3 regions of the Micromonospora sp. CMU55-4 genome follow, and region 1 is predicted to be linked to each of the others. Evidence: riboswitches for the same ligand, from Rfam matches in the RefSeq annotation. Region 1 holds a riboswitch; each other region holds the start of a gene.

Region 1 (7,093 bases):
ACCAGGGGCTGACCCTCGACGCCGTGTTCGCCTTCGCCGCCGGCGGCGTCGCCGACGACCACGGCGCCGGCGCGCTGGCCTGGGTCACCCGGCCGGACATCCGCGACGGCTACCTCGGCGACGGCGTCTCCGAGGCGTACGCGGGCGCGACCGCCAAGCTCGCCCTCGCCGTGCAGGTGCGCGGCGGCGACCCGGCCGACGTCGGCGGGGTGGACCTGATCGCCCGGCTGCGTTCGCTGCAGACGCCGGCCGGCCGGTTCAGCGACCGGTCCGCGTACGGCGACTACAGCAACGCGTTCAGCCAGTCCTTCGCGCTGCTGGCGCTGGACCGTACGGCGGCCGGGGCGCCTCCGGCGGCGGCCGCCTGGCTGGCCGGCATCCGATGCCCGGACGGCGGCTACCCGCTGCTGCCCGCCCAACCGGTCTGCACGTCCGACGTGGACGCCACCGCGCTCGTGACGCAGGCGCTGCGCGCCGCGGACCGTCCGGCCGACGCCGCCGCCGGGCTGCGCTGGCTGGTGTCCGTTCAGCGTGCCGACGGCGGCTTCGCCAACGCGGCCGGCACACCGAACGCCAACAGCACCGGCCTCGCCGCGCAGGCCCTGCGCGACGGTCACCGGCTACCGGCCTGGGCGCGGTCCCGGGCGTTCCTCGCCGGACTCCAGGTCGGCTGCGCCGGGGCGCCCGCCGACCGGGGCGCCGTCGACTTCGACGGTGGCGGCTTCGACCCGGCCACCGCGCCCCGGGCCACCGCCCAGGCCGTCCTCGGTCTCACCGGGATCGGGTACGCCCGTCTGTCCGCCGCCGGCGCCGACCTCGGCGCACCGGTGCTCGCCTGCCCGTGAACCGCCTCGCCGCTCACCCGATCACAGGAGGACCCGTGTTCCGTCACCGTCCCACCGCCCGCACCTGGATGGCCGGCCTGCTGGCCGCCGTCGTGGCCGGCGTCGCGCTGACCGCAGTCGAACCCGCGCCCCGGTCGGCGCACGCCGCCGCCTGCGCCGGCACCTCGGGAGTCACTGTGGTCGTCGACTTCGCCGCGCTCGGCGGCGGCGTCCAGGTCGCCTGTGCGCCGGGCGATCCGGCCACCGGCCTGGCCGCGCTTCAGGCCGCCGGCTTCACCGTCACCGGCACCGCCCGCTGGGGCCTGGCCTTCGTCTGCCGGATCAACGGCAAGCCCACCGCCGCGACCGAGCCGTGCGTCAATACCCCGCCGGCCACCGCGTACTGGTCGTACTGGCACGCGTCCAGCGGCGGCTCCTGGTCCTACAGCACGTCGGGGGCGACCGGCTACAACCCCGCGCCGGGCAGCGTCGAGGGCTGGTCCTTCGGCGCCGGCGCCCCGCCGAGCATCGCCGCTCCCTGACCCGCCGGCTGCGAACGGTGTGACCAGCGGCGCACCGGGTACCGGCAGCTGCTCTGGCGTCGTCGCGCGCCCGGGCGGTACGGTGTCGGCACCCGGTGCGCCGGGCACAACTGCATACGTCCCGTGTGGGGGGAAGCCGGTTCGAAGCCGGCGCTGACCCGCAACCGTGAGCGAGAGTCCCTTTTCGCGAGCCGGAATGCCCCGCCCGGGACGAGCGGCTTCCACTGTCGAGGTCTACAGGGTGAAGTCCGGGCCGCCGAGGTCCGACCACCCCGCCCACCGCAGCACGCGGAGCGGGGTGTCCGTCTCTCGGGGTGCTTTCCGGAGGTTTCACCGACCGCTCTGCGAAAGGCACCCCTGATGCCCCTGTCCCGGCGTCTCACCACCGGTCTCGGTACAGCCACGGTGACGGCTCTCGCCGCGATCACCGGCACCCCGCCGGCCGTTGTCGCGGCACCCGCCCCGGCCCACGTCACCGCCGCCCGCGACGCCGCGTCCTGGCTGGCCGGCGAGTTCACCGACGGGGCGCTGCCCGGCCCGTTCGCCCCCGAGGACTGGGGGCTGACCATCGACGGCCTGGTCGCGCTGTCCGCCACCGGCGTCGACGCACCGACCCGGCAGGCGGCGACCGCGCAGGTCGCGACACACGTACGGTCCTACAACAGCTACGACGACTGGGGCATCGAGGGCTTCACCGACGGCGGGGCCACCGCCAAACTGCTCTACGCCGCAGCCGCCGCCGACGCGGACCCCACCGACTTCGGCGGCTACGACCTGCGGGCGGAAACCCTGTCGCTGATCGCCACGGCCGACGCCGGGCACCAGCGGGGACGGATCACCAGCCGTACCACCGCCGACAGCGGCCCGGACGCCAGCAACACCTTCGACCAGTCCTTCGCCGTGCTCGGCCTGGCCCGCAGCGGCGACCTGCCACAGGATCCGGTGGACTTCCTGATCCGGCAGCAGTGCGCGGCGGGCGGCTTCCGGCTCTACCCGGACGCCGCCGACGGGCCGTCGCCGTCCTGCGACGACCAGCCCGGCGCCACCCTCGACGTCGACTCGACCGCGATGGCCGTGCAGGCGTTGCTGGCCGCCGCCGAGGACGGCGCCACGGGCGCCGGCGACGCCGCCCGCAAGGGCGCCGACTGGCTGGTCACCCAGCAGCACGCCGACGGTTCCTTCGGCGGCTCGGGACCCACCACCGGCGCGAACTCCAACAGTACCGGCCTGGCCGGGCAGGCCCTCGCCGCCGCCGGCCGCGACGACGAGGCCGCCCGGGCGGCGACGGCCCTGGCCGCGCTGCAGCTCACCGCGGGCAACGGTGGCGCGGCCTCCGCCGACGCCGGCGCGATCGCCTACAACACCGACGGATTCACGGCTGCCGCGGCGGCCGGGATCACCGACACCGACCTGGACCAGTGGCGCCGGGCCACCGCGCAGGCCCTGCTCGGGCTGGCCCAGGTCCCGCTGGGCCGGATCGGCCTCGACCCGCCGCCCACGTCGACTCCCACCCCGACCGGCACGGCCTCGCCCACCGCGCCGTCCACGCCCTCCGCGTCTCCCACGCTCACCACGTCGCCTCCACCGACCGGCACCGCCGGCCCGACGCCGAGCGTGACCAGCCCTGCGGCGACACCCGCGCCTACGACCGCGGCGCCGGCCACCGTCGCGCCGCCGATCACGACCCCGGCCGCGTCCGGGCCGGGCGGGCTGCCGACGACCGGCGTGGCGATCGGTAGCTACCTGCTGATCGCGCTGCTGCTGATCGGTGGCGGAGTGACACTGCTCGTGCTCGGCCGACGGCGGGCGGGATGAGCCTCCGCGCCGCCCGTGGCGCGCTGGCCGTCGCCCTGGTCACCGCCTGCACCACGATCGGACCGGGCAGTCCTGCGGTGGCCGCCGGGTCGGCCGGCTACTGCCCGGACGCCTCCGGGGTCACAGTCGTGGTGGACTTCAACGAACTCGGCGGCGGGACGGTGGTGCGGTGCGCGCCGGGCGCCCAGGCCACCGGCCTCGCGGCGCTCAAGAACGCGGGCTTCCCGATCACCGGAACCCTGCGCTGGGGCGAGGGGTTCATCTGCCGGATCGACGGCAAGCCGTCGGCCGCGACGGAGAAGTGCGTCGACACCCCGCCTGCGAGCGCCTACTGGTCGTACTGGCACGCCCCGAACGGCGGCAGCTGGACGTACAGCGACAAGGGCGTGCTCAACCGCAAGCCGGCGGCCGGCAGCTTCGAGGGCTGGTCGTTCTCCCTCAACCGCAACGCCGACGACGCGCCCCGTCCCGGCGTCGCGCCGAAACGCCCCGCCCCTCCACCGCCACCGCCACCACCGCCGCCGCCCACGGGCGGTGAGCCGGCGGCGCCACCACCGGCAGGAGGAACCGTCGCACCGCCGCCGGTCGCCGGTGGCCGGCCCGGCGAGCCCACCCGGCCGGGCGGCACCTCCGGCCCGCCGGTCTCCGTCGGCCCGCCGACCTCCGCCGGCACGTCACCGACGGCCGGTACGCCGACCCTGACGGCGACGCCGGGCGCCGCCACCGGCACGGCACCGCAGGGCTCCTCCGACGAGCCGGTGGTGACGGATGTCGCCGCGTCCCGTGACGACGACGGCCTGCCACTGGGCACGATCGCCGGGGTGCTTCTGCTCGCCCTGCTCGCCACCGGCGCGCTGGTCGCGGCCCGACGACGCCGTGCCGCCGACCCGGATGACTGACGTCACGGTCACCGGGTCGCGGCCGGCCGACGCCCGTCGTCTGCCGGGCCGGTGGCCGGTGTGGTGGCTGCCCCGGGGGCTGCACCCGGGCGCATGGTGGCTGTGGGCGCTCGGCCTGGCCACCGCGGCCAGCCACACCACGAATCCGCTGCCGCTGGCCCTGCTCGTCGCCGTCGCCGGTCTGGTGGTGGTGCGTCGCCGGGGCGACGCGCCGTGGGCGTTGGCGTTCCGCATGTACGTCTGGCTCGGCGCGGTGATCGTCACGATGCGGGTGGTGTTCCGGATCGTGTTCGGCGGCGGCCAGGGCGACCACATCCTGGTCCGGCTGCCGGAGATCCCGCTGCCCGCGTGGGCGGCGGGCATCCGCCTGTTCGGACCGGTCGCCGCCGAGCAGATCCTCGGTGGCTTCTACGACGGGCTGCGGCTGGCGACGATGCTGATCTGCCTCGGTGCGGCGAACGCCCTGGCCAACCCGAAGCGGCTGCTCAAGGCCGTACCCGGAGCGCTGTACGCGATCGGCACCGCCGTCGTGGTCGCGTTGTCGGTCGCCCCGCAGCTGGTGGAGAGCGTGCTACGGGTCCGCCGGGCCCGGCGGCTGCGCGGCGCGTCCGCCCGCGGGATGAGGGCGCTGCGCGGGATCGCCCTGCCGGTGCTGGCCGACGCGTTGGACCGGTCCCTGGCCCTCGCGGCCGCGATGGACTCCCGTGGTTACGGCCGCACCGCGGCGGTGCCCGCCGGGCAGCGAACCGTCACCGGGGCGCTCGTCCTCGGCGGGCTGGTCGGCGTCTGCGCCGGCACCTACGGGCTGCTCGACACCGCCGCACCCGGCTACCTGGGGCTGCCGATGCTCCTGGCCGGACTGACCGCCGCCGTGACCGGCATGCTGCTGGCCGGTCGCCGGGTCCGCCGCAGCCGGTACCGACCGGACCGCTGGCGCCCGGCCGAGCTGCTCGTGGCCGGCTGCGGGGTGGCCGCCGCGGCACTGACCATGCTCGCCGGCTCGGTGGACCCGGAACTCCTCTACCCGCCGGTCAGCCCGCTCACCTGGCCCCAGCTGACCCCGCTGATGCTTCTCGCCGTCGGCGTCGCGGCGGCACCCGCCTGGCTGGCGCCGCCACCACCGCCGACGGTACGTGCCGGACGCCCGCCGTCGGTGGACCGGCCCATCCCCGTCACGGACGTGCCGGCAGACGGAGTGCGCGCCGCGAGGGCATCGACACCGGGAGACCGCCCATGATCACTTTCGACCGGGTCACCGTCCACTATGCCGAGGGCGGCCCGCCACCGTTGCGGGATGTGACGTTTCGCGTCGAGGAAGGTGAACTCTGCCTGGTCGCGGGCCGTACCGGCGCCGGAAAGTCGACGCTGCTGCGGGCGATCAACGGTCTCGTCCCACACTTCACCGGCGGCACCCTGCACGGCGCCGTCACCGTCGACGGCAGGGACACCCGCACGCACCCGCCGCGCGATCTCGCCGACGTCGTCGGCGTGGTCGGCCAGGACCCGTTGGCCGGCTTCGTCACCGACACCGTCGAGGAGGAACTGGCGTACGGGATGGAGCAGCTCGCCCTGCCACCCGCGGTGATGCGCAAGCGGGTGGAGGAGACGCTGGACCTGCTCGGCATCGCCGACCTGCGCGACCGGCCCCTGCGGACGCTGTCCGGCGGTCAGCAACAGCGGGTCGCCATCGGCGCGGTGCTCACGGCGCACCCCCGTGTGCTGGTGCTCGACGAACCCACCTCCGCGCTGGACCCCACCGCCGCGGAGGACGTGCTCGCCACCGTCAACCGGCTGGTGCACGACCTCGGAGTGACAGTGGTGCTGGCCGAGCACCGGCTGGAGCGCGTCCTGCAGTACGCCGACCGGCTGCTGTACCTGCCCGGCGACGGCCATGTCCACGACGGGACGCCGGCGACCGGGCTGGCCCACATCGACATCGCGCCACCCCTGATCGAGCTGGGTCGCCTCGCCGGCTGGACACCGCTGCCGTTGTCGGTCCGTGACGCCCGCCGACGGGCGTCCGACCTCCGGCACCGGCTCGCCGGCGTGGCGCCGCCGCCGGTCCCGGCGGGCGCGGACACCGGTCCCACGCTGACCGCGCGGAAGATCGTCGTACGGTATCCGGGCACCGTCGCGGTGGCCGGCGTCGACCTTGATCTGCGCGCCGGCCGGGTCGTCGCGTTGATGGGCCGCAACGGATCCGGCAAGTCCAGCCTGCTCTGGGCGGTGCAGGGCAGCGGCCCACGCCACGGCGGCACCGTCGCCGTGACCGGGCCGAAGGGCACCGTCGACCCGAAGGCCCTGCCGGCCGGTCAGGCCCGCCGGCACGTCGGCCTCGTCCCGCAGGACTCCGGTGACCTGCTCTACCTGGAGACAGTCGACGCGGAGTGCGCCCAGGCCGACCGGGAGACCGGCGTGCCGGCCGGCACCTGCCGGGCGCTGGTGGACCAGCTCGTCCCCGGACTGCCCGGTGACCGGCACCCCCGGGACCTGTCCGAGGGACAGCGGCTCGCCCTCGCACTCGCCGTGCAGCTCACCGCCGCTCCGCCGGTGGTCCTGCTCGACGAGCCGACCCGCGGCCTGGACTACCATGCCAAGCGGCAGTTCACCGCCGTCGCCCGGATGCTGGCCGGCAGCGGCCGAGCCGTGGTGGTCGCCACCCACGACGTCGAACTCGTCGCCACCCTCGCCGACCGGGTGATCGTGATGGCCGAAGGGGAGATCGTCTCCGACGGCACCACCGCAGAGGTCATGCTCGCCTCGCCGGCGTTCGCGCCGCAGGTGGCCAAGGTCCTCGCCCCCGCCCCCTGGCTGACAGTGGAACAGGTCGCCGCCGCGCTCGACGAGACCAGGGCACCGGCATGAGCGTGCTACGGGTCGCCCCGCGTACCGCCGTGGTGCTGACCCTCGCCTCGGCCGCCGCGCTGGCCACCTTCACCTGGCCGTTCTTCGTCCCCGCACACCCGGAGAGCACCGCCCGCACCGGCGAGGCGCCGCTGGTCTTCATCGTCAT
Region 2 (7,902 bases), on a different contig from region 1:
GCCGCCGCCGTCCGCCCCGTCCGCCGCGACGCCGGGCCGGCCCGTGCCGCGCAGCGCCCGCAGGCCCAGCACGATCAGGTACGCCGCACCGGCCCACCGGATCGCGGTGAACAGCACCGGGGACGCGGCGATCACGGTGGCGAGTCCGGCCACCACGGCGGCGACGTGCACCGCCTCCCCGGCCGCGACCCCGAGCGCCGCCACCGCCCCGGCCCGCGCGCCGTACCGGGTGGCGTTGGCGAGCACGAACATCATGTCCGGCCCGGAGGTGAGCATGAGCACCACGATCGCGGCCAGGTATCCCGCGAGCGTGGCCGCCGACAGTCCGAGCACGCCTCAGCCCTCCTCGGCGCCGTCGAGCAGCGCCCGGCGCAGCGCCAGCCGGTGTTCGCGCCGGATCTGCGCCTCCCGGTAGCGCCGCCGGTCACCGTCGGTGCCGGGCAGCAGCGGCGGCACCGGCCGGGGCTGGCCCTCGTCGTCCACGGCCACCATCACCAGGTGCGCGGTCGCCACGTCCACCGGCGGCACCGCGCGGTCCCAGCGGTCCGCGCTGACCTTCACGGCCACCTCCATCGAGCTGCGGCCGGCCCAGGTGATCCGGGCGTCCACGTGCACCACGTCACCGACGCGGACAGCGCGCAGGAAGGCCGTCTCGTCGATGGCGGCGGTGACGGCCGGTCCGTCGGAGTGGCGGGCGGCGACCACCCCGGCGACCGAGTCGATCAGGTTGAGGATCCGGCCGCCGTGCACCGTGCCCATCAGGTTGGTGTGGTGCTGGTCCATGATCTGCGACAGGGTCAGGTGCGACGCCGACGGTGGTCGGCCGGTGAGGGTGATGGCATCGGTCACGGTGCGGTTCCGTCCTCGCAGAAGCGGACCGCCGACCGGACGGGGGAGTTGCACGTCGAGGCACGCCGACGGCTCCCGCCCGGCGTGTCACCCGCCCGACCCACCCGCGAGGTCGACGGCAGCGCGCACCGGTGGTACGCGCGACGCGGGCAGGTCTTCGGACTCGCGGGCCCGACCGGGGTCGCCGGTCGCCTACCGGCCGTCGCTTCCCAGGCCGGTGGCCCAGTGCTGTTGACGGCTGTCGTTCCCACTCACCGCTGCGGGGCAGTCCCGGACTTCCACCGGGTTCCCTCTTACGACACCCGGCCGTCGCCGACCGGGTGAACCAGCGCTCCCGGCAGCCTAACCCAGCCCCGACCCGCCCTCGCCGCGACCCGCGTTCCGCCCTTCGGCGCACTGCCCCCGGCCGTCCCACAGGCGCGCAGGCTCCGGCACACCCGGTGCCGCCCCGCATGCGCCGTCCGCATGGCGGGACGTCTCTCCCGCTCATCAGGAAGCCGGGCGGACCCGCGTCAGCGGGCGACGGGTCAGGAGGCGCGGCGGCGTCGAAGCAGTAGCGCGGTCACGCCGGCTGCCGCCACCGCGGCGACCGCTCCGCCGACCAGGATTCCCACCGGCAGACCGCCGTCGTCGGCGCCCGTCGAGGCGTCGGCACTCGCCGGAGACGCGTCCGCGCCTGCCGCAGCGCCCGCCGAGACGTCCGCGGAGGCGGCCGGCGAGGGAGTGGCCGGTGACGGGGCGGCCGCCGGGGGAGCGGCCGGGTCGGCGACGGTGAAGCGGTACGAGCCCTGGACCGGGTGGCCGTCGCGCGAGACCACGCGGTAGGCGACGGTGTAGGTGCCGTTGGCCAGCGGCTCCTCGATCGTCACCGTGCCCGTCGCGCCGTCCACGGCGGGCGCGCTCGCGGGCACCTGACGGTCGGTGGAGTCGCGCAGCGTGATGGTGGTGAAGGCCGGGTTGAGCCGTTGCAGGAACCGCAGCGTCACCTGCGTCGGCGCGGTGGTGAGCCGGGCGTCGCGGGCCGGCGTGGCCTCCTGCAGCGAGTTGTGCGCCGCCGCGGGCGTGGCCGGGACCAGCAGCAGCGCCGCGGTGAACAGCGCGGCGAGGAGTGCGGAGACGGTACGGGTACGCATGACGCGCCTTCCTGGTCGTGGTCAGCGTCGTGGTCAGCCGAGCAGTTGCTGGCCGATCCAGCCGCCCTCGGGGCAGCCGGGCGGTACGGCGAACACGGCGGAGCCGATCGGGGTGGTCCACTCGTTGAGCAGGTCCCGTTCGGCCAGCCGCCGCTGGATGGGCAGGAACTGCCGGGCGATGTCGGCCTGGTACGCGGCGAAGACGAGCCCGCTGTCCGCGTGTCCCTCGGCGGTCGGCGCGCCGTCGTAGTTGTAGGGCCGGCGCAGGATCTTCTGCCGGTCGTCGGTGACGCGGGCCCGGGTCAGGTGCGAGAAGTCCGGGATCACGGTGAGCCCGTCCGGTCCGAGCGCGGCGAAGTCGGGCTCGTCGTGCTCCGCCTCGCCGGTCAGCGGCGCGCCGGTGTCGAGGCGCCGGCCCACCGCGAGTTCCCGGTCGGCGCGGCCGAGCAGGTCCCACGTCTCCAGGTTCATGCTGATCCGGCGCACCACCAGGGTGGTGGAGTCGCGCAGCCAGTCCGGCCCGTCGGTCACCCAGACGGCGGTGTCCGCCGACACGCCGGGCTTCGGGTTGGCGGTGCCGTCGAGCTGGCCGAACAGGTTGCGCTGGGTGCGTCCGGGCTCGGCGCCGGCGGCCCGGCGGAAGCCCTGCTGCACCCAGCGGACGGTGGCGAACGGGCGGCTGTCCTTGGTCAGGACCCGTTGGGCGTGCGCGACGGTGAGCGGGTCGTCGGCGCAGATCTGCAGCAGCAGGTCGCCGCCGGACCAGCGGGGCTGCAACCGGTCGATCCGGAACGCCGGCAGGTCGGCCACCGACGTGGGGCGGCGGTCGTCGAGCCCGGCGGCGTAGAGCCCGGGGCCGAAGCCGAACGTGACTGTCAGCCGGGCCGGCAGCAGGCCCAGTTCCGGCTCGGTGTCGGCCAGCGCCGGGCGACCCTGGGTGAGCCGGGCGGCGTCGTCGGAGAGCAGTCGCAGCATCCGCCCGAGCGCGGCCCGGTCCGTGTCCGGGCGCAGCGTGTACGCGACGAACGCGGCGTGCGCCTGGGGCTCGGTGGTGACACCGGACTGGCGCGCGCCGTGGAACGGCTCGACAGCGCTGCCGACCTGGGCCACCGGGACGGCGTCGTCGGGGCGTACCCCGTGGGAACGGAGGGCGGCGAGGGCACCCGCGCCGGCCAGCGCGCCCCCGGCGGCCGCCGCGCCGCCGGTGAGCAGGCCGCGCCGGCTGACCCGGCGCGCGGGCGCGCCGGTTCCGGTCATGACGCGGGGCTCGCGCCGTGTCCGGGCGCGTACGTCTCCTGGGCGCCGGTGAACGGCTTGGCCACCGCGGTGAACGTCTGGGTGCGCCCGTCGGCGAAGGTGAGCGTGACGTCGAGCTGGTCGCCGGGGCGCACCGGGCGGGTCAGGTCCATCAGCATGAGATGGTCGCCACCGGGCTCCAGCGCGGCCTGGGCTCCGGCGGCGACCACGACGCCGCCCTGCTTCTGCCGCATCGCCATCTTCCCGTCGGTCATGGCCATCTCGTGGATCTCGGCCCGGGACACGTCGGTGGTCACCCCGGTGATCGTGACGTCGGCGTCGCCGTCGTTGACGAGCGTGGCGAACGCGGCGGTCATGCCCTTGTCGGCGGCCTTCACCCACGGGTCGCGGATCGTCAGCACGCCCGCTGCCGCGCTCGCCGGGGGCGAGGCGGGCGCCGACGCCGACGGCGCGGTTGTGGGCGTGGCGTCGGCGGAGCCGCAGGCGGCGACGGACGCGGCCAGGACGGCGGCGCCGATCAGGGCCGCCGTGCGTGGGAAGCGTCGGCTGGTGGTGCTGGGCATGCGGTCGTCCCCTCGAAGATCCGGTGTTCGTACCGTTGGTCGGGGCGGCGCCGCGGATAGTTCCGGCCCGGGGAGTCGGTCGCGTCACATGCACCCGGGCTCACCGCGACCGGGGACCGGGGAGCGCCCGGAAGGCATAATGGTTCCGGGTGTCACGTGGCGCGCCGGGCGCGGCCGTGGCCGGAGAGGGCGCCCGGACGAGGGAGGCGGACGGTGACGGCGACGACCGGGGCGACCCGCAACACCCGGCAGCGCGCCGAGGTGCTGGCGCTGCTGCGGGAGCTGGACGGCTTCCACAGCGCGCAGCAGTTGCACCAGATGCTCGTGCAGCGGCAGGCGAAGGTGGGTCTGACCACCGTCTACCGGACGTTGCAGCTGCTCGTCGACAACGGCGAGATCGACTCGGCGCGGCTGCCCGGCGGCGAGCACCTCTACCGGCGGTGCAGCCAGAGCCGCCATCACCACCACCTGGTCTGCCGCCGCTGCGGCCGTGCGGTGGAGGTGGCCGGCCCGGCCGTGGAGCGGTGGGCCGACCAGGTCGCCGCGCAGCACGGTTTCACCGACGTCGGGCACACCCTGGAGATCTTCGGCACCTGCGACCGCTGCGCCGCCTGAGCCACCGCCGCGGGCGGGCGGTGACCCGCCCGCGCCGGGCCGCCGGTCAGCAGTTGCGCAGCGCCGGTGACTGGTTCAGCAACTGGCCGCGGCTGGAGGTGAACCGGCGGTACGCCTCGGAGCCGGCCGCGCCGGGGCGGAAGGCTGCCACCCGGTGGCAGTTCTGGAACGCCAGCGTGATCCCGAAGTGCCGCTCCAGCCCGGCGCGGATCGCGTCGCTGGCCATCGCGCGCAGCAGTTGCCCGCGCTCGGCGTCGCCGGGCGGCGGCACGACGTTGTCGGCGAACTCGGCGTCGGTCGCGGCGAGGTCGGCGGCGACCCGGCTGACCGTCTCCCAGGCGTACGGCAGGGAGTCGCGGACACAGGCGACGAACGCCTCCTCGTCGACGGGACCGGTCTCGGCGGCGTGCAGCAGGGCGGGCGGAACGGTGAGCGACATGGGTCCTCCGGCAGCTCTAACGAACACGGTTTCCATTACCATCTGAGCACACCATGTCGCCGGACGACCGTCAAGGACCGGCGCACGCGAAACGGCGGACGGACCCGAAGGCCCGTCCGCCGTGTGACGTCGCGGAACGTGTCAGCGCAGGTGCGCCTCGATCGCCTCGATGACCCGGGGCCGCAGCTCGGCGGCGCGGATCACCGCGTCGACCGAGCCGACCTCGACCGCCCGCTGGATGCTGTGCACCCGGTCGAACTCGGCGGCCACCTCGCCCAGCTTCTCCGCCCGCACCGACCCGCGCAGCTCGTCCAGCTCCGCGCTGAGCGTGGCCCGCTCGGTACCGGTGGCGGACGCCACCCGGCCCTCCAGCTCGCGTACCCGGGAATCGGCCGCGGTGCGGGCGGCGACCTCACCGGCGAACACCACGGCGGCGGCCGGCGCGCCACCGAGCACCGAGGCGAACGACCCCTCGATCGCCAGCACCGTCATGTCCGGGTTGAGCGCCTTGGAGAAGACCACGAACGCGCCGCCGTGATAGCGCGAGATCACGCAGAACACGATCGGGCCGCGGAAGTTGACGATCGCCCGGCCGATCTCCGCGCCGTACTCCAACTGGAGCTTGCGCATCGACTCGGGTGAGCCGTCGAAGCCGGACAGGTTCGCCAGCACGACCAGCGGCCGGTTGCCGCTGGCCGCGTTGATCGCCCGCGCGGCCTTCTTCGAGGAGCGCGGGAACAGCGTGCCCGCGGTGTAGGTGTCCGGGCCGTCGGTGGGCGGGAAGCCGTGCCGGGGCACCGACCGCGACTCGATGCCGAGCAGGCACACCGGGATGCCGCCCAGGTGCACGTCCTGCACCACAGCGGTCTCCGCGTCGGCCATGCCCGCCCACCGCTCCAGCACCGGATGGTCCTGGTCGGCGAGGGCCCGCATGACGGTACGGATGTCGAACGGCTTCTTGCGGTCCGGGTTCGCGGTGGCGGAGAAGATCTCGCCCACCGTGGCGAAGTCGCTGCCGGCCACCGCGTGCGGGTAGCCGCAGATGTCCCGGTCCACCGGGTCCATGGTGACGGCCCGGCGCGGCGCGTGCTCGCCCGGCACGACGTACGTGTGGTCGTAGTGCGCCATCAGCACGTCCCGCGCGCCCGGCAGGTCCGGCGCCCAGTACTGCGCCTGCCCGTTCGGGCCCATCACCCGGTCGTAGCCGCCGATGCCGAAGTTGTCCTCGGCGGACACGCCGCCGGAGAAGTCCAGCGACTGCTTGCCGGTGAGCACCATCGCCGAGTCGGGCGTCATGACCAGCACGCCCTTGGTGTGCATGAGCATCGTCGCCTCGGCGTTCCAGTACGGCTGGGCGCCGACGTTGATGCCCGCGACCACGATGTTGATCTCGCCGCCGTCCTGGGTGAACTCGACGATCCGCTTCAGCGCCGCGGCCACCCAGTCCATGTTCTCGGTGCCGGAGGTCATCGAGATCCGGGCGCCGGCGCTCAGCGCGTACCACTCCAGCGGCACGCCCATCCGCTGCGCCAGGTCCAGCGCGGCGATCACCCGCCGGCACTCCGGCTCGGACAGCGCGCCCAGCGACTTGGTCGGATCGCCGAGCAGCACCACCCGGGTCACGCCCTGCGGGTGGCGGGGCGTCGGCGTGGTGACCACGCCGGCCACGATCGCCGCGCTGTTGCGGCCCTTGGGCCGGTCCACCGGCACCAGCTGGTGGTCCGCGTCCAGGTCGTGCTCGACGAAGTCGCCCAGCAGCCCGGTCAGCTCGTACGGGTAGACGGTGTTGCGGCTGGCCGCCCGCAGCACCTTCAGCCGGTACTCGTCCAGCGGCTCGACCGGCTCGCTCGGCGGCTCACCCACGTCGAGCCGGGCGTGCCCGGTGACGTCGAAGGTGATCCGCACGCCGACCTTGGTCAGCTCGCCGGTACGGCGGTCGCGCTGGCGCGCGATGAACAGGATCTCCTCCAGCTCCGCGCCCACCGTGGTGGGGCGTACCCGGCCGGCGATCAGCTCCATCTCCTCGCGGGTCAGCTCGCTGGGCGGCCACACGTAGATGACGATCCGGTTGGTCGGGAACCGCGACTTCGACGGCCGCCGCGACTGCGCCCGGCGAATCGAGTCGATGCAGGCCGCCACCGTGTCCTCGGTGGTGGGCAGCGACACCAGGCGGCCGTCCTGCTCCCGCAGCCCGGTCAGGTCGCGTACCTGCGCGAACGCGACCAGCCGCTGGTCGGACGGGTTCTGCCGGGCCACCGCCTGGAACAGGTAGACCTCCTCGTCCAGCGACGGCAGGCGGGTCAGGTCGAACTCGCGCAGCCGCTCCAGCTGCATCCGCTGCGCGATGTGCGGGTGCAGGCCGCGGATCAGGCGCTCCTCGGCCATCCCGTTTTCGCCGGGCCGGAACGTGAAGTGGTGGTGCATCACCGCGCCGCCGCGCCCGGCGACGGTGGTGGTGATCCGGCGTACCGCCGCCGGCAGCGGGTGCGCGTTCAGCACGTCGAGCAGCGCGGCGGCGGTGGCGTCGAAGTCCTCGGGCTGGTTCTCCCAGGACAGGTAGACGTCCGCGTCGACGGCGTCGCGGTCGCCGGCCACCTCGGCCAGTCCGCGCAGCGCGTCGCCGAGCGCGTCGAACCGCACCGCCGCCGACACGACGCTCGAACCGTCCCGCCCGGCCACCACGAACGTGCAGCCACCGGTGGCCCGGGTGGTGACCTCGGTGAGCGCCTTGTTGCCGTAGTAGCGGCGGGTCAGCACCTCCAGCATCGTCGCGTTGTCCAGGTCGTCGCGGACCAGGCGCTGGCCGAGCAGCCGGACCAGCGGCTCGGTGCTGCGTACCATCTCGGCGACCCGGTCGGCGCGGTCCGGCGCGTCCGGGTGCGTGTCGAGGTGCCGCAGGTGCGCGCGGACCCGCGCGTAGACCCGGGCCCGGTTGCGGCGCAGCAGCGGCTGGGCGAACCAGGCGAACACCACGCCCCGCGCCAGGTCGGCGACGACCGGGAAGCGGACCTGGGTGGCCGCGACGAGACGCTCCAGGGTGAGGCCG
Region 3 (7,902 bases), on a different contig from region 1:
CGACCCCGCCACCTCGGCGAGCTGGTGAGGATCACGCTCCGGCGCCCGGGGCGGGGCGGCGGGCCGCTCGCGGTCCAGGTGCAGGCGCAGCAGCACCCAGCCCAGCGACACACCGCCGATGAACACGTACGCGGGCTGCGTGCCGAACGTGTCCCAGCAGGTGTGCAGCGTGACGGCGGCGGCGAAGGTGAGCAGGAACGCCGCCAGTCTCCGGCCGCCGGGCGCGGCGGCGAACGTGAACAACGCGGCGGCGGTCAGCCCGGTCCAGGCCAGGTGCGCGGCGGGCGCGGTGAGACCGCGAACCAGCAGCGTCCGCTCGACGGCGCCGAGGTTGCCCTCCGACCCGACGAACGCGGCGAACGCGTACCCCATGGTCTCCAGCGCGGCGAACCCGGCGCCGGAGGCCACGCCGATCACCAGGCCCTGCGCCGGTGACCGGTGCCGCCGCCACAGCAGCAGGATGCCGGCCGGCACGATCAGCTTCGCGGTCTCCTCGGCCAGGCCGACGAGCGCCATCGGCAGGACGCCGAGGCGGTGCAGCGTGCCGTACTCCAGCCAGCCGGCGGCGACCACGCCGACCACGCCGCCGAGAAGCGCGGCGACGCCGACGACGGAGCCGGGGACCGGGCGGCGGGCCGGCCGCCCCTGGGCGAAGGCCAGGAACGTGGCGGGCGCGACGCACGCGCCGAGCACGATCAGCGCCGGTACGAACGTGACGGTGCCGGTGCCGGACAGTGTCTCCAGCACCAGCAGGTGAAGCCCGACGCCGACGAGCAGGACCGCCACCCACGCCCAGCGGCGTCCGGTATTCCCCATACGCCGAGTATCGCGCCCGGCGGCGAGCGCCGGCATCGGGGGTAGGCACTGTGGACAGTGAGATCCATGCGACACGCCCGACACGACATCTGGTGTTGCCCAACCGCCCCCACCGCCATATATGGTGGTGCCGCAGCTGGTTCGGCCGAGCCCTCCGGGGCGGGGCCGAGGCAAGAGGGAACCCGGTGGAAATCCGGGACTGCCCCGCAGCGGTGAGTGGGAACGACAGCCGTCAACAGCACTGGGCCACCGGCCTGGGAAGCGACGGCCGGTAGGCGACCGGCGACCCCGGTCGGGCCCGCGAGTCCGAAGACCTGCCAGCGCGCCGTGCGCCTCCGCGTACGGCGGCCGGAGGTCGCGCGGGACGACCGACGCCAGCAGCCGGGCCGGCCGCGCCGTGCCCGTTGGCGTCTCCCGCCGTCTCCAGACGGTGACAGCGAGGAGAGGTCATGACTGTCGTGCAGGAAAGCCCGCCGGCCACCGGCGGCGGGTCCGAGGCCCGCCGGCCGGCGATGCGGGTACGCAAACGGGACGGCGACACCGAGCCGGTGGACGTCGGCAAGATCGTCCGGGCGGTCGAACGCTGGGTCGCCGACCTGGACGAGGTGGACCCGCTGCGGGTGGCCACCAAGACGATCAGCGGGCTCTACGACGGGGCGACCACCGCCGAGCTGGACCGGCTGTCGATCCAGACCGCGGCGGAGCTGATCGGCGAGGAGCCGCAGTACTCGAAGCTGGCGGCAAGGCTGCTGGCCGCGTACGTGGACAAGGAGGTCCGCGGTCAGGGCGTGGCGAGCTTCAGCCAGTCGATCGCGTACGCGCACGGGCTGGGGCTGATCGGCGACGAGACGGCCGCATTCGTCGCCCGGCACGCCCGCAAGCTCGACGACGCCGTGGACCCGGACGGCGACAGGCGGTTCGAGTACTTCGGACTGCGTACCGTGGCCGACCGCTACCTGCTGCGGCACCCGCAGTCGCGGCTGGTGGTGGAGACGCCGCAGTACTGGCTGCTACGGGTGGCCTGCGGGCTGTCCCGCACCCCGGGCGAGGCGGTCGGCTTCTACCGGCTGATGTCCAGCCTGGCCTATCTGCCCAGCTCCCCCACGCTGTTCAACTCCGGCACCCGGCACACCCAGATGTCGTCGTGCTTCCTGGTCGACTCGCCGCGCGACGAGCTGGACTCGATCTACGAGCGCTACCACCAGGTGGCGAAGCTGTCGAAGTTCTCCGGCGGCATCGGCATCGCCTGGTCGCGGGTGCGCGGCCGGGGCGCGCTGATCCGGGGCACGAACGGCCGGTCCAACGGCATCGTGCCGTTCCTCAAGACGCTCGACGCCGGGGTGGCCGCGGTCAACCAGGGTGGCCGGCGCAAGGGCGCGGCCTGCGTCTACCTGGAGCCGTGGCACCCGGACGTGGAGGAGTTCCTGGAGCTGCGGGACAACACCGGCGAGGAGTCCCGGCGTACGCACAACCTCAACCTGGCCAACTGGATCCCGGACGAGTTCATGCGCCGGGTCGAGGCCGACGGCGAGTGGTCGCTCGTCGATCCGTCGGACGCCCCGGAGCTGCCCGACCTGTACGGGGAGGCGTTCGACGCCGCGTACCGGGCGGCGGAGAAGAACGCGGTCCGCACGGTACGGGCCCGGGACCTGTACGGGCGGATGATGCGCACGCTCGCGCAGACCGGCAACGGCTGGATGACGTTCAAGGACGCCGCGAACCGGCTGTCCAACCAGACCGGTGAGCCGGGCAACGTGATCCACCTGTCCAACCTGTGCACCGAGATCCTGGAGGTGAACGACGACGCCGAGACGGCGGTGTGCAACCTCGGCTCGGTGAACCTCGGCGCCCACGTCACCGCCGACGGGGTGGACTGGGAGCGGCTGCGCGCCACGGTCCGCACCGCTGTGGTGTTCCTCGACCGGGTGATCGACATCAACTACTACCCGGCCGAGCAGGCGGCGGCGTCGAACCCGCGCTGGCGGCCGGTCGGGCTCGGCCTGATGGGGTTGCAGGACGCGTTCTTCACGCTGCGCCTGCCGTTCGACTCCCCCGAGGCGAAGGAGCTGTCCACCCGCGTGCAGGAGGAGATCCTGCTGACCGCGCTGGAGACCTCCGCCGGGCTGGCCGAGCGGTTCGGGCCGCATCCGGCGTACCCGCAGACCCGGGCCGCGAAGGGTGACCTGCACCCGGACCTGTGGGGCGCGGAGCCGGCGCAGGCCGGACGGTGGGCGGCGCTGCGTGAGCGGATCGCCGCAGGCGGGCTGCGCAACTCGCTGCTGGTGGCGATCGCACCGACCGCCACCATCGCCTCCATCGCCGGCTGCTACGAGTGCGTCGAACCGCAGGTGTCCAACCTGTTCAAGCGCGAGACGATGTCCGGGGAGTTCCTCCAGGTCAACACGTACCTGGTGCGGGAGCTGAAGGCCCGCGGACTGTGGACGCCGCAGGTCCGCGACCGGATCAAGCGGGCCGAGGGCTCGGTGCAGGACATCACCGAGCTGCCCGCGCCGGTGCGGGAGCTGTTCCGCACCGCCTGGGAGCTGCCGCAGCGGGCGCTGATCGACCTGGCCGCCGCGCGGGCGCCGTTCGTCGACCAGTCCCAGTCGCTCAACCTGTTCCTGAGCGCGCCGACCATCGGCAAGCTGTCCTCGATGTACCTGTACGCCTGGAAGGCCGGGCTGAAGACCACCTACTACCTGCGTTCCCGTCCCGCCACCCGCATCCAGCAGGCCACCGTCGCCCCGGTGCCCGCCCCGGTGCCCGCCCCGGTGCCCGGCGTGGTCTCCGCCGTGAGCGACGACGAGGCGCTGGCCTGTTCCCTGGAGAACCCCGAGAGCTGCGAGGCATGCCAGTGACCACCACCGCACCGACCCGGCACATGCTGCTCGACCCCGGCATGGACCTGACCCTGCGGCCGATGCGCTACCCGCGCTTCTTCGACCGGTTCAAGGACGCGATCAGGAACACCTGGACGGTCGAGGAGGTGGACCTGCACTCGGACCTCGCCGACCTGGCGAAGCTGTCCCCCGCCGAACGGCACCTGGTGTCGCGGCTGGTGGCGTTCTTCGCCACCGGCGACACGATCGTCGCCAACAACCTGGTGCTCAACCTCTACCAGCACGTCAACTCGCCCGAGGGCCGGCTCTACCTGTCCCGGCAGCTGTTCGAGGAGGCGGTGCACGTCCAGTTCTACCTGAACCTGCTCGACACGTACGTGCCGGACGAGAAGGAACGGTTCGCCGCGTTCGCCGCGGTGGAGAACATCCCGTCGATCGCCCGCAAGGCCGAGTTCTGCTTCCGGTGGATCGACTCGATCTTCGAGCTGCGGGAGCTGCGGACCCGCGACGACCGGCGGGCGTTCCTGCTCAACCTGATCTGCTTCGCCGCGTGCATCGAGGGCCTGTTCTTCTACGGCGCGTTCGCCTACGTCTACTTCCTGCGGTCCCGGGGCCTGCTCAACGGGCTGGCCTCCGGCACCAACTGGGTGTTCCGGGACGAGTCGATGCACATGGCGTTCGCGTTCGACGTGGTGGAGACCGTACGCGCCGAGGAACCGGACCTGTTCGACGCCGAGATGGAGAAGCAGGTGAAGGAGATGCTGGCCGAGGCGGTGGAGTGCGAGGTGAGCTTCGCCGCGGACCTGCTGGGCCAGGGCGTGCCGGGGATGTCGCTGGCCGACATGCGCGAGTACCTCCAGCACGTGGCCGACCGGCGCCTGGCGGTGCTCGGCATCGCCCCGATGTACGGCAGCGCCAACCCGTTCGCGTTCATGGAGTTGCAGGACGTGCAGGAGCTGTCCAACTTCTTCGAGCGGCGGGTGTCGGCGTACCAGGTCGGCGTGACCGGCAGCGTCACGTTCGACGACGACTTCTGACCGCCGCCCCCGCCCCGGCCGTCACGGCCGGGGCGGGGCCGGGCTCTCGCCGGGCAGCGCCGCCGCCCGCACCCGCCCGATCAACGCCACCACGGCGAGCGCCAGCACGGCCACCACCACGAACGCGGTACGCAGGTCCAGCGCGCCGGCGAGCAGGCCGATCACCGGCGCCGCGAGCAGCGCGCCCGGCCACTGGCCCATCGCCACCACGGAGACGCCCTCGCCGGACGTGAGGCCCGGCTGCTCACCGGCGAAGCCGAGCACCGTCGGGGTCACGCACGCCAGGCCGAACCCGAGCAGTCCGAACCCGGCCATCACCGCCGCCGGATGGGGGTACGCCACCGGCAGCGCCACGCCGGCTGTCGCGACCAGCGCGGACAGCCGGACGAAGCGGATCCGCCCGACCCGGCCGGCCAGCCGGTCGCCGAACAGCCGGGCGACGGTCGCGGCCAGCGAGAGACAGGTGTACGTGGCCGCGGCGAGCACCGCCGTGGCGCCGGCCACCTCGGTCGCGTACAGCGCGCTCCACTGGGCGCCGGCCATCTCGATGAACGAGGCGAGGAAGGCGATCACCGCGAGCAGCAGCAGTTGCGGGGTGAACCGGTCACGCAGCCGGCGCCGCGCCTCGCCGTCCTTGGTCTCCTGGCGGGGCGTGTCGGGCAGCCAGCGGTGCGTGCCGATCAGCAGCGCGCCCAGCAGGACACTGGTGACGGCCATCTGCACCGACGGCGACATCCCGATCGCCGCGGCCCCGGTGCCGCAGAGGCCGCCGACCAGCATGCCGATGCTGAAGCCCGCGTGGAACGTGGACAGGATGGGCCGCCCGTACCGCTTCTGCACCTCGACCGACTGGGCGTTCATCGGCGTGGCCAGCAGGTTCGCCGCGAAGCCCCAGACCGCGAGCCCGCCGACCAGCGCCACCACAGTGGTGGACGCGGCCAGCAGCGGCGCGTTGAGCAGGATCAGCGCGGCCCCGGCCAGCGCCAGCCGGCGGGTGTTGATGCGGCTGATCAGCACCGCCACCACGACCAGGGAGACCAGCTCCCCCGCGTTCGTGGCGATGTTCGCCAGGCCCCAGCCGGTGTTGCCGACCCCTACCGCGTCCCGCACCTCCGGCACGCGGGCCGACCACCCGCCGATGGCCAGGCCCATGATGACGAAGAGCAGCGCCACCGACCAGCGGGCCCGTACGGCCGAGCGGGGCACCGGCGGCGCGGGCTGCTCCGTCGTGTGCTGGTTCGTCGAGGTGTCCGTCATGGTCGTCGTACCTCTCTGGGATCGGTCCGTCGGAACTCCTACCCGATCGCGTGGTCGAGGAAGCACGCACCGTCAGGAAGGCGTACCCGTTCCGGTGTGGTGCCGGGGTCGGTGACGAGCGCCGAGACCACCGCGACGTAGTCGTCGATCAGCCCGCGTACCAGGTCGTCGCCGAAGACACCCCGGTTGCGGATCACCACGCCGCCGGCCCGGTCGTCGTCCACCACGACGATCGGTGAACCCCGCTTGACCCAGACGGGCAGACATTCGGGCGGCACGTCGGCGGCGACCACCGGCGGCGGGGTGCCGGGCGCGGCCCGGGCGGTGATGTCGACCGGCTCCACCCGCAGATCCGGGCAGTGCAGCACCGGCGACGCCGACGCGGCGGACTGGAACCAGGCGTCGAACAGGTGGTTGTCCGGCCAGGGGCGGATCGCCGCGAAGCCGGGACGGACCGCCCGGGCCAGCCGGTGGTACGCGGTGGCGTGCGCGACGGCCCCGGCCAGCGAGGCGTGCGCGGCGCCGACCACAGCGCTCATCGGCGCGTCCGGCGCAACGTCGACCGGCAGGTAGACGTTGTTGGTGAACTGCCCGACGAGCTGCCGGGACAGCGGGCTCTCCCGGCCCAGCGTGGTGGTGCCCAGCACCACCCGGGACCGGCCGGCCCGCCGCGACAGCAGCACCAGGTACGCGGCGAGCAGCAGCACGTACGGGCTGGTGCGGGCCCGCCGTGCGGCCGGGCGCAGCCGCGCGGTGATCTCGGGCGGGAACGCGAAGCGGGTGGCCACCTCGGCGCTGAGCGCGACGTCCGGCGCCGGCGGCGACGCCGGGAAGAGCTGGTACGGCTCCACCGGCCGCAGCCGGTCCCGCCAGTACGCGGCCCGGGCGGCGGCGTCGACGCCGTTGCCGGACTGCTCCGCCTCCTGGAGCGCGGCGAGCGCGGCCGGGTCCACGCCCAGCGGCGGCTGCGGGTCGGCCGCGCCGAGCCGGGCCGCGTACGCGTGGCACAGGTCCTCCACCACGACGCGGCACGACCAGCCGTCGGAGACCATGTGGAAGAAGCAGAGCGCGAGCACGTGCTCGGTCGCGGAGAGCCGGACCAGCGCGGCCCGCCACAGCGGCGCCCGGCCGGGGTCGAACGCGTCGTTGCGGTGCGCGTACGCGATCTGCTCGACGCGGGCCTGCTGCTCGGCCGGCGGCAGTCCGGACAGGTCGACGTACTCCAGCGGCGACTCCACGTGCGGCAGGATCCGCACCTCGGGCTGCACGCCGATGCGGTCGAACCGCATCCGCAGCGCGTCGTGCCGGTCCACCACGTCCTGCATCGCCTGCCGCAGCACGTCGACCCGCAGCGTGCCGCGCAACCGGCGGAACTCCACCACCACGAGCCGTGAGGCGCCGGGACGGGCCGGGTCGAGCGCGGTCATGAACTCCCACATCATCTGCTGGCCGGGGGCCAGCGGGTACGTCGTCGGCACTGCCACTCCCCCCGTCAGGCCGCCACCGGCGGCGTGGCCACCGGCGCGACCGGCCGGTGGTCCGTCTCGTCCGGCTGGTAGTCCGCCTCGTCCGGCGCGCGGAAGCCGGTGAAGAGCAGGTCGGGACGGCCGAGCCGCAGCGAGGTGACGAACGCGGCCCCGTCGAAGAGCGTCTCGATCGCCGCGCAGGCCGCCGACTCGGCCACCGCACGCGGTCCCCGGTCGCCGCCGAGCCGGCCGGGCGTCTTCGCGGCGATCACGGCGGCCGCGACGGCCGGCACCGCGAGCAGGCTGCGTCCCCCGCTGCGCCGGGCGGTCAGCAGCCCGGCCAGCGCGGTCACGGCGAGCGTGCTGGCGGTGTTGAGCACGAACCGGCGCCGGTGCGGGTGGGCCAGGCAGAGCCACTGCTCGGAGCGCCCGTACGTGGTGAACCGGTAGGCGACCGCGCGGAAGGTGTCGGCGACGCCGGTGTCG

Evidence for each region. Region 1 has a riboswitch for cobalamin ahead of HA073_RS09155 (terpene cyclase/mutase family protein). Riboswitches for the same ligand answer to the same signal wherever they lie in the genome.
Region 2: another riboswitch for cobalamin. It lies ahead of HA073_RS07580 (acyl-CoA thioesterase); the one in region 1 lies ahead of HA073_RS09155 (terpene cyclase/mutase family protein).
Region 3: another riboswitch for cobalamin. It lies ahead of HA073_RS07595 (ribonucleoside-diphosphate reductase subunit alpha); the one in region 1 lies ahead of HA073_RS09155 (terpene cyclase/mutase family protein).

What each region holds. Positions count from the first base shown of each region.
Region 1 covers NZ_JAAOLH010000004.1:146,778-153,870, forward strand. Annotated here, with positions in the region: gene HA073_RS09145 (peptidase) at 1-845, shown strand, start outside; gene HA073_RS09150 (hypothetical protein) at 914-1,366, shown strand; cobalamin riboswitch at 1,452-1,590, shown strand; gene HA073_RS09155 (terpene cyclase/mutase family protein) at 1,727-3,181, shown strand; gene HA073_RS09160 (hypothetical protein) at 3,178-4,080, shown strand; gene HA073_RS09165 (CbiQ family ECF transporter T component) at 4,073-5,317, shown strand; gene HA073_RS09170 (ABC transporter ATP-binding protein) at 5,314-6,945, shown strand; gene HA073_RS09175 (ECF transporter S component) at 6,942-7,093, shown strand, end outside.
Region 2 covers NZ_JAAOLH010000003.1:301,875-309,776, reverse strand. Annotated here, with positions in the region: gene HA073_RS07585 (LysE family translocator) at 1-333, opposite strand, end outside; gene HA073_RS07580 (acyl-CoA thioesterase) at 337-849, opposite strand; cobalamin riboswitch at 980-1,181, opposite strand; gene HA073_RS07575 (copper resistance CopC family protein) at 1,377-1,982, opposite strand; gene HA073_RS07570 (Dyp-type peroxidase) at 2,016-3,239, opposite strand; gene HA073_RS07565 (copper chaperone PCu(A)C) at 3,236-3,802, opposite strand; gene HA073_RS07560 (Fur family transcriptional regulator) at 4,016-4,417, shown strand; gene HA073_RS07555 (SCO5389 family protein) at 4,464-4,856, opposite strand; gene HA073_RS07550 (carboxyl transferase domain-containing protein) at 4,998-7,902, opposite strand, start outside.
Region 3 covers NZ_JAAOLH010000003.1:310,118-318,019, forward strand. Annotated here, with positions in the region: gene HA073_RS07590 (PrsW family glutamic-type intramembrane protease) at 1-816, opposite strand, end outside; cobalamin riboswitch at 937-1,153, shown strand; gene HA073_RS07595 (ribonucleoside-diphosphate reductase subunit alpha) at 1,266-3,674, shown strand; gene HA073_RS07600 (ribonucleotide-diphosphate reductase subunit beta) at 3,665-4,693, shown strand; gene HA073_RS07605 (MFS transporter) at 4,715-5,950, opposite strand; gene HA073_RS07610 (condensation domain-containing protein) at 5,989-7,428, opposite strand; gene HA073_RS07615 (glycosyltransferase) at 7,443-7,902, opposite strand, start outside.